One region of the Pseudoalteromonas sp. S554 genome, then DNA from elsewhere that is predicted to be linked to it. Evidence: predicted binding sites of a transcription regulator. Region 1 holds the regulator's gene; each other region holds the start of a gene.
The links. Region 1 encodes sigma-54, which starts transcription at its own class of promoters, with help from an activator protein. Its sites were predicted from a motif close to GTTGGCACGNNNNTNGNNT; they were not measured.
Positions count from the first base shown of each region.

Region 2: dps (DNA starvation/stationary phase protection protein Dps) is a predicted target of sigma-54. The motif match lies at 1,861-1,879, and genes of this name have one in related genera.
Region 3: CWB65_RS06110 (YggN family protein) is a predicted target of sigma-54. The motif match lies at 1,266-1,284, and genes of this name have one in related genera.

Region 1 is NZ_PNDV01000034.1:87,896-91,074, forward strand. It holds gene lptB (LPS export ABC transporter ATP-binding protein) at 1-667, shown strand, start outside; gene CWB65_RS08785 (RNA polymerase factor sigma-54) at 737-2,236, shown strand; gene hpf (ribosome hibernation promoting factor) at 2,263-2,550, shown strand; gene ptsN (PTS IIA-like nitrogen regulatory protein PtsN) at 2,555-3,007, shown strand; gene rapZ (RNase adapter RapZ) at 3,027-3,179, shown strand, end outside.
Region 2 is NZ_PNDV01000023.1:22,617-25,795, reverse strand. It holds gene CWB65_RS06025 (DUF6515 family protein) at 1-139, shown strand, start outside; gene CWB65_RS06020 (DUF2189 domain-containing protein) at 365-1,144, shown strand; gene CWB65_RS06015 (DUF2237 family protein) at 1,348-1,710, shown strand; gene dps (DNA starvation/stationary phase protection protein Dps) at 1,951-2,466, shown strand; gene CWB65_RS06005 (hypothetical protein) at 2,630-3,179, shown strand, end outside.
Region 3 is NZ_PNDV01000024.1:397-3,575, reverse strand. It holds gene CWB65_RS06120 (glutathione peroxidase) at 142-639, shown strand; gene CWB65_RS06115 (PA3496 family putative envelope integrity protein) at 755-940, opposite strand; gene CWB65_RS06110 (YggN family protein) at 1,322-2,119, shown strand; gene CWB65_RS19850 (hypothetical protein) at 2,985-3,125, shown strand.

The DNA.
Region 1 (3,179 bases):
AAATGTGGGCTTAGAAGTTAAAGCTGGCAGTATTGTAGGCTTGCTTGGGCCAAACGGCGCAGGTAAAACAACAACCTTTTACATGATTGTAGGCTTAGTCCCTAGCGACAAAGGCAAAATATCTATCGATGATAACGATATTACGCTTTTACCTATGCACAGTCGTGCTAGATTAGGCATTGGCTACTTACCACAAGAGTCGTCTATATTTAGAAAATTAACAGTGTATCAAAACTTAATGGCTATTTTAGAAACTCGAAAGGAGCTCACTAAACAAGCCAGAGAAGATACATTGAATAATCTATTAGATGAATTTAGCATTCAACACATTCGCGACAGCAAAGGCATGGCATTATCGGGCGGAGAACGTCGCCGAGTGGAGATTGCACGTGCTTTAGCCGCAGATCCAAAGTTTATTTTGTTAGACGAACCATTTGCCGGTGTTGACCCTATCTCAGTATTAGATATTAAAAAAATTATTGAACACCTGAAAAACCGTGGGATTGGCGTATTAATAACAGACCACAATGTAAGAGAAACCCTTGATGTTTGCGAAAAAGCCTACATTGTTTCTCATGGGGAACTGATTGCTTCTGGTACCCCTGAACACGTATTAAATGATAAAACTGTACGCGATGTATATTTAGGCGAGCAATTTAGGCTGTAACATTTACGCCTTATTTATAAGCATCTGCTAGTATTAACTATAACAACTTAAAAGGATTGTTAGAGATACATGAGGCAATCACTACAGCTGCGCATGGGCCAGCAACTTACAATGACACCTCAGTTGCAACAAGCTATTCGCTTGCTGCAATTAAGCACATTGGATCTTCAGCAAGAAATACAAGAAGCGCTCGACAGCAACCCATTACTTGAGGTTGAGGAGCAAGACTATGCCGATGATCTTGCGGGCAAAAATGAGCAAAAAGCAGATAACGATGAAGTTACAGTAACCGTATCTGCCGATGAAGCCCCTAGCGAGTATGAACAAGACAGTGGTGAAGCGCTTGCTAAAGATACCGTAAGTGACGACATGGCAATGGATGTTAGCTGGGATGAGTATATGAGTGCAGCCCCTGCATCATCTTCAGGCCCAATGCCTGAAGATGAGTCTATATATCAGGGCGCATCAACTGAAACGCTTCACGAATACTTAATGTGGCAATTACAATTAACGCCATTTAGCCCTACAGATGAAGCCATCGCTATTGCTATTGTAGAAGCGGTGGATGATTCAGGCATACTGACACTCAGTTGCGAAGAGATTTTAGAGAGCTTTAATCAAGATAACGACGATGACGTTGAGGTTGAACTTGACGAAATAGAAGCGGTATTAAAGCGCATTCAGCTATTTGACCCAGTGGGTATTGCGGCACGTAGCTTACAAGAGTGTTTGTGTATTCAGTTAAATCAATTTGATAAAGGCACGCCTTTTATTGATGAAACAAAAATGATTTTAACCGAGCACATTGATTTGTTAGCTGCTCGTGACTACCGTACATTAATGAAAAAAACGAAGCTCAAAGAAGATGAGCTTAAAGAAGTAATGACACTTATTCATACGCTCAACCCTAAGCCTGCAGACACAATAGTACGAGAAGAGTCTGAGTATGTAATACCTGATGTGTCAGTTAAAAAAATTAAAGGCCGCTGGATTGTAGAGTTAAACCCAGACAGCATGCCAAAAATTCGTGTAAACAGCCAATATGCAGCGATGTCGCGTACAGTTAAATCAAGCGGCGATAGTCAATTTATTCGCTCACATTTACAAGAAGCTAAATGGTTTATAAAAAGCTTAGAAAGTAGAAATGATACACTTTTAAAAGTAACTAACTGTATTGTTAAACAACAACAGGGCTTTTTTGAACACGGGCCAGAAGCCATGAAACCGATGGTTTTAAATGATGTTGCCGAAATGGTAGAAATGCACGAATCAACAATTTCGCGCGTAACTACGCAAAAGTATATGCACACACCGCGTGGAATATTTGAGCTTAAATACTTTTTCTCAAGCCACGTTAGTACCGAAAATGGTGGAGAATGTTCATCTACGGCAATACGTGCACTTATTAAAAAATTAATCGCAGCAGAAAACTCAGCAAAACCATTGAGTGATAGCAAAATTGCGGATATATTGGCTGAGCAAGGAATTAAAGTAGCGAGACGTACAATCGCAAAATATCGCGAATCTCTGGCTATTCCACCGTCAAATCAGCGAAAGAGCCTGATCTAAGACGCTAAACAAAGAGGGTAATGCTTATGCAACTAAATTTAACTGGTCGTCATGTAGAACTAACTGATTCATTAAGAGACTATATAAATACCAAATTTGCGAAGCTAGAAAGGCACTCTGATCATATTAATAATGTTCATGTCATTCTTGATATAGAAAAATTAAATCAAAAAGCAGAAGCAACTATTCATGTAAGTGGTGCTGAATTATTCGCATCCACTGAACATCAAGATATGTATGCAGCTATTGATTCATTGATTGACAAGCTTGACCGTCAAGTAATTAAACACAAAGAGAAGCTTGCTCGACACTAATATGATGAAATTAAGTTCACTTATATGCCAGGACTGCAGTAAAGCTGCGGTCCTTTTTAATAGTAAAAAAAGAATTTTAGAGTTTATTAGCGAGCTGGCTCACGATAAATTACCGTATTTATCTCAACAGGATATTTTGGGCGCTTTATTAACCCGCGAAAAACTAGGCAGCACAGGGATAGGAAGAGGTATTGCTATTCCACATGGCCGAATGAGCGGCGCACAAGAACCTTTAGCATTGGTGTTAGTTAGTGAAACACCGATTAATTTTGATGCTATAGACAACCGCCCTGTTGATATTTTTGTTGCACTCATCGTACCTGAAGGCGATAACCAACAGCATTTAAAGACGCTAGCAACGATAGCTGATAAACTAAAAAATAAAGAATTTTGTAAGCAGCTTCGCTGTGCTAAATCGGATGCTGAGTTGTATCAAATTATTGTTGACCAATCGTAACAAATTTAAAGGGTGATTAATGGAGTTGATTATCATAAGTGGCCGTTCTGGTTCTGGTAAGTCGGTTGCTTTGCGCGTTGTTGAAGATCTAGGTTATTATTGCGTAGATAACATTCCAGTAAATTTATTACCTTCTTTGGTAAGAAGCGTTTCTGATAACTACGATAAAATT
Region 2 (3,179 bases), on a different contig from region 1:
GCAAGTTTACGATGAACTACCATCGTCAGCTGAGCCAGTTACCATAAACTCTCAGCAATATTTTAAATACAACGATATTTACTTTTTGCCACAAATAAATGGTGATGAGATACAATACCTAGCAATCAGCTTAGGCTGAGCATTATTTAACTACTTAACCTGCCTACAGGTTAAGTAGTACTTTATTAATATTGATTTCAGCAATCCTCCTATAAAATTTCCTTTTGTAATCCCCCCTTCTAAAAACATAAAACGTTTATTTAGTGAACAATTTTAATTTTAGCTCCGTATGTATGTTTAATATTTGTAAATAAAGCGTTTATGACCTAAACCTAAATAGAGGCTTTATAGAGGAGCTCCACTTATGCCTACAACAAAAACAATTGAAAAAAATACCGAATTTGCTCGCTGTATAGAGTGTAACAAAGTAGATACGTTCGCTGCTTTTCACTGGTTAGCACTTGCGTTTAAAGATATGACCCGAGCCCCGTTACTTACTGTAATTTATGGCCTAGTGTTTAGTATTATTCCTGCAGCTATTATCTACTCTGCATTTTTTGCACAAAGCGTATTTGTAATTTTACCCGCCACTGTTGCGTTTGTTTTAATTGGACCCGCTTTCGCAGCCGGCCTATACGACGTAGCATGGGAACTCGAAAAAGGCCACAAACCCACTTTTAGGCATTCGCTAAAGTCGATGTTTAGAAACCCAGTTGGAGAGTGGGGATTTGCAATATTATTACTCGTAATAATGATTGCGTGGATGCGCATTGCCGCCCTTGTTCATGCTCTATACCCTAACTACGCTAACCCAACATTTGAAGAACTGTCAGCATTTTTAACGCTTGGTACAATTGCAGGTGGCGTTTTACTCGTGTCTGTTTTTTCAGTGTCTGCATTTACACCACAAATTATGATGGAAAGACGCGTAGACATAATGACAGCTATCGTCTCATCTATTAACGCCGTTAAAAATAACTTTGCGCCGATGGTTGTTTGGTCAATATGCATTTTCCTAATGGTTGCGCTTGGTTTTGTAACTGGGGCTGTTGGGTTTATTGTGATTATGCCACTACTTAGCTATGCAAGCTGGCACGCATACATTGCAGTAATCAAAACTAAAAAAGCCAGAAAATACGAATAGTTAACAAACTTTAACTTAACTTGTGCCACGATCTAGTGAAACTAGTTTGTGGCACAAATAATACTTTTCCCCTCCTCCCTTCATTTAAATGCCCCGATTTTTTTAAAAAGCCATAATCAAACATCCTCACTTTAGTAGCTATACTTTTTAGCGCCTGATAAAGTAATTTTTACTGTATTAAACATAATGACTTGAGGCACCTAATGGCAAATCAATTTAACGTTCTGGATACCCGGTTACAGTTATGCTGTGGGAATGGCGGGTATACTCGCGAGGGTTTTTGCTATGTACCAGACTCTGATCGCGGTAATCATAGTGTATGTGCAATTATGACCGAAGAATTTTTACAGTTTTCGAAGTCACAAGGTAATGATCTCATAACGCCCAATCCACTTTACGATTTTAAAGGCTTAAAAGCTGGCGACAAATGGTGTTTATGCGCAATAAGATGGCTTCATGCGCAACAAGCAAACGTTGCGCCGCCAGTTATCTTGCAGGCCACTAATAAAAAATCGCTTGAAGTAATACCGCTTGAATTACTAAAGGCACATGAATACACCCGTTAAAAATATTCTAGTTTAGTTTCAGCAAATCTGTTTGGTCTGCAAATTTTACAAAAAGATGCAGACTTTTCATAACCACCTCATATTAATAAAAAACCAAACAAAAGCAAAAACACAAGCGACTGATTTAAAACAATTATATTTAGTTTAACTTTCGGCATATTGATTGCTTCATACAATTATCACGTATTTATTACATTAAAGGACTACGTGAAAATATTAAATAGTTAAGTAGGAGAAGTTATGAGCAATACAAATAAGCAAGCTAAATTTACTGCACCAGGTATGAGCAACGAATCAGCTGAAAAAACTATCGCAGCCTTAGATAACCGCATGGTTGCACTTATAGATCTTCAATTAACACTAAAACATATTCATTGGAATGTTGTTGGTCCTAATTTTATAGGTGTGCATGAAATGCTAGACCCTCAGGTTGAAGCTGTGCGCGAAATGACAGATACAATAGCCGAGCGTATTGCCACTTTAGGCGGCATACCAGTAGGGACACCTAAGTCAATTGTTGACCGCCGTACATGGAACGAATATTCATTAGGTAAAGGACTTGTTACCGAGCATTTAGGCGCGTTAGATAAAGTGTACAACGGCATTAATGCCGATCACCGTAAAGCCATCGAAACGGTATCAGATTTAGACCCAGTATCTGAAGATATGTTAATAAGCCAACTTGCCGATCTTGAGCAATTTCAGTGGTTTGTAAGAGCACACATAGAGTCAGCTACTGGTGAATTAGCGCAATAATACCTTTATTACCTAAGTACCTTAGCCCAGCATTTTTGCTGGGCTTTTTGTTTAAATCATAAAACAAAATATCACTAAGGTATTTGAGCCGTGCAAGAACTTGTGGCATAAGAATTAACCTACTAGTATCAGTAAGTAGTTTTCAATATTGGTACAAATTAGTATGATAAGTTTTAATACCCCTAAACAATTTTGGCTTTTTTCTTTAATCTTTTTATCAGCCTGCGGTTCAGGCAGCAGTAATACCAAAGTTCAGCAATCAAATACAAGTGCCAGTCATACTCCAATTACACAAAACAATATTGAAGGTAATTACAACATTATTATTTATGGCAATAGTCACAGCAGTCAGTTAGGGCGGATCATTGAGCATATAATCGAAAACCAATACCCAGATAAGTCAGTTCAAACAACCACAGTGTCGGGACCTTTTTTAGATAATATTGTGAGTATTAGGGCAAACGTAGACAAACTTAAAAACAAAAATCTAAGCCATGCCATTTTTCAAGGCCAAAAATACTCTCAGTCTGGTTTAACAACTTACCCTACTGATGCCGCTGAGCATTTAATTTCATCAGCCAAGGCACAAAATATCACACCTATTTTATTTCCTGAACATCCACAAAGAGGCAACCCTGAAGAAGGCCAGCGTGTATACGACTTACATTTATCAATAAGCGCTAAACAACCTAGCTGCGTAGCTCCTATTGGCC
Region 3 (3,179 bases), on a different contig from region 1:
GGTATAAGCAATACGCAAAATTTAGCTCAAACTATACCAAGGCCGTTAGGTCACATATCTCGCGTCACGAATAAACTTTATACTTTATGTAAAACCTTTGCCGCGTTAAAGTATGCCTAACAACAATAATAAGAAGCCACCATGCAAAAATTTCATCAATTAAGCGCAACAAGTCTACAAGGCCAACCTATTAACTTTGATGACTTTGAGGGAAAAGTTGTACTCATTGTTAATACTGCAAGTAAATGCGGATTTACCTACCAGTACACATCTTTACAAGCGCTTCATGAAAAGTACGCCAGTCAAGGACTTGTGATTATAGGCTTTCCGTGCAATCAATTTGGCCAACAAGAGCCTGGAGATGCGTCGCAAATAGAGCAAGGGTGCTTAATAAATTATGGAGTCAGTTTTTTAATAACAGACAAAGTTGATGTGAATGGTAAAAATGCACACCCTGTATTTCGATTTTTAAAGTCAGCATTACCGGGGCTTTTAACTAGAAAAATAAAATGGAATTTCACTAAGTTTTTAATTGCAGCCGATGGCACGCCAATTAAGCGCTATGCCCCTTTTACTAAGCCAGAAAAGATAGAGCTCACTATACAAAAAGCATTAAGTAAGGCTAAAAGCACGCAGTAAAAAGTAATAAAGAGGCTATTAGCCTCTTTATTGCCAATGTAACAACTGCTTAAGCGTACTTGTCTGTGCACTTAGCTGCCGTTATTAATTGGTATTGTATTTATACTAGTGCAATTTAATCAATGTAATCGCTTAAGTCATCTTCGCCTAGATTTTTGCGCAAGCGTTTTTGCTCAAGGTAGTCTTCCAGCTTTTTCTTAACCTTTTGCTTGTTTTTATCGTGTTGATTTCGACCGACCATTTCGTATTCGTCTTCAACAAAATCATCATCTAGCGCATCGTAACTAAATGTCTTACCCACAACCCACTCCATAAAGTGTTTGAGACCAATTACGCTTTAATTAATGTAATTGGTAAATTAAAAAATTTAACACCAATATGCTGTGCAAATTAGCATCAAAGTAAAGCCACAAAGCCATAGTAAATAGCCTTCATGTCATTAATGTGAATAAATAGCGCTAAATTGCAATTGTGGAAAGTGAGAGTTTTTTATCGTATCGATAAATTTTTTTTATAAATTTATATTCGTTGGTGAATTTCACTAAAATATAGTCTAATAATAAAAATAAAACAGACCTTTAAACCCAGAAAAAAACACAAGCCATTGCTTTTGTTGATAAAAAAATAGTGGCACCAAACTTGTTATTAGTTATTTGTTATCAACAAAAAATAGAGTCATCACATGAAAAAATTACTATTAGTTAGCGCATTAATCTGTACACCTGTTGCTATGGCACACAACGATAATGATTCCACAATTTCATTTAGCAACGATCAATGCGACGTAGAGTTTAAAAATGATGTTCGCATCAAGCCAAACGAACTAGAAATTTTTACAGCAAAAAACCAAGCTATGCAATTCAACAGCAATGGCGATTTAATGGTAAATGGTGAGTTTGTAGCGCTTAATAACTCACAACGCCAAGCTCTTACTCAATACTCTGATAGCTTACGTATACAGCTACCCGAAGTCGCTAATATTGCATTAGACGGCGTAAAAATCGCTGGTGTTGCTTTGGAAGAAGTCGGTAATGCTTTTAACATTAATGGCTTAGACGATATGTCATCATTAATGGACGATATACGCGTAGAAGTAGAAAACACGTTTTATCAAGAAGGCACCTTTGTTATGGGCCAGCAAAGTTTTAACCAATTTGGTGAAAACTTTGAGCATCAGTTTGAAAAACAAATAGAAACAGCCGTTGAATCAGCAGTCATGCAATCTATGGGGAGTATCCTGGTCGCGCTTGGATCGGAGTTATTAGGTTCTGGCGGCGATATGGATGCATTCGAAGAACGCATGGAAAATATGGGCGCACAAATTGAAGAAAAAGTAGAGTTACACGCGAACAATTTAGAGCAACGAGCTAATTCGTTATGCGGTAATTTTGCTGAAATTGCAAAACAAGAAGAGCAGCTAGTAACGTTAGTTCCTGAGCTAGATGGTTATCAATTATTTACCTTTAAACACGTTAAATAACCCGCAATTAACTCACTATATTTAACATCCCTTCAGCAGCATTTTATTTTATTGAATGCTGCTTTTTTGTATCTGTTCTGTCTCTTTTTTCTCGTTTATGTTGTTCGGCTCAGAATAAGGGCCATTGGTCTAGTTAGTACTTGCCTAAGTAAACAACTCTATGGCTTTATACAAACATAGACTGCGTTCGTTATTTATCGTTATAAACAATAAAGATAAAAGCAGCGTTTTATGGACATAAATTTAACTCATATGCCCTCCCTGTTTTTGATCACACTAGAGATTTAATTATCCAATTTTTAGTGGCTCAGCAAGACTAAAATATTCAGCAAGCAATTTGCTCCAAAATTTATGCCCTTAGCAAAAAGCTGAGAGGCTCCATCCCCAGTTAGACACGTTTAAACGTAACTAACACTAAAGCGCCTGCCTCATAGCAGGCGCTTTTTATCTATTAGAGAAACACTCTATTAAAAAACCGTATTTTTAAGTCAATTACTATTTTAAATATCAAATTAACGACGATTTTTAATGCACTAAGCATAACCACTAGCTGCTATAAAAAAACCACAAAAATAACAATTAAAAACCAAAATAAAATAATCTGAATAATTACCCATTTAAAATAATCGAATATGCATAAATAAAAAACAAAATCAGTAAAAATACAATTAAAACAATAATATAAAAAGGATCAGGGTGAAATAAAAATTAAAAAACAGAAAAAACACAATTAAACATTTTATTAACAACCACTACTTCAGATAAAAATAACTAATGCCTCATAGGTAATTTTTATCGTTTTATTTTTGTACGCTTTGCATGCAAAATGCGCATGTTTTCAACAGACTTAAACCGGAGCCAAGTGATGAACCCTATAAATACATTAAACCAAACAGCAAACACACAAATTGCAGTTAAACCAACCAACCGAAAAGCAAAAATGCTAGCTAGGCTTAATACCCTTGGTAAAAAATTAGCACTTGGCGGCGCAGCGCAATATAAATAATCACCCAACCATGGTTATTTATTCGGTGCAGCAAACACCCAACCACTAAAAAGT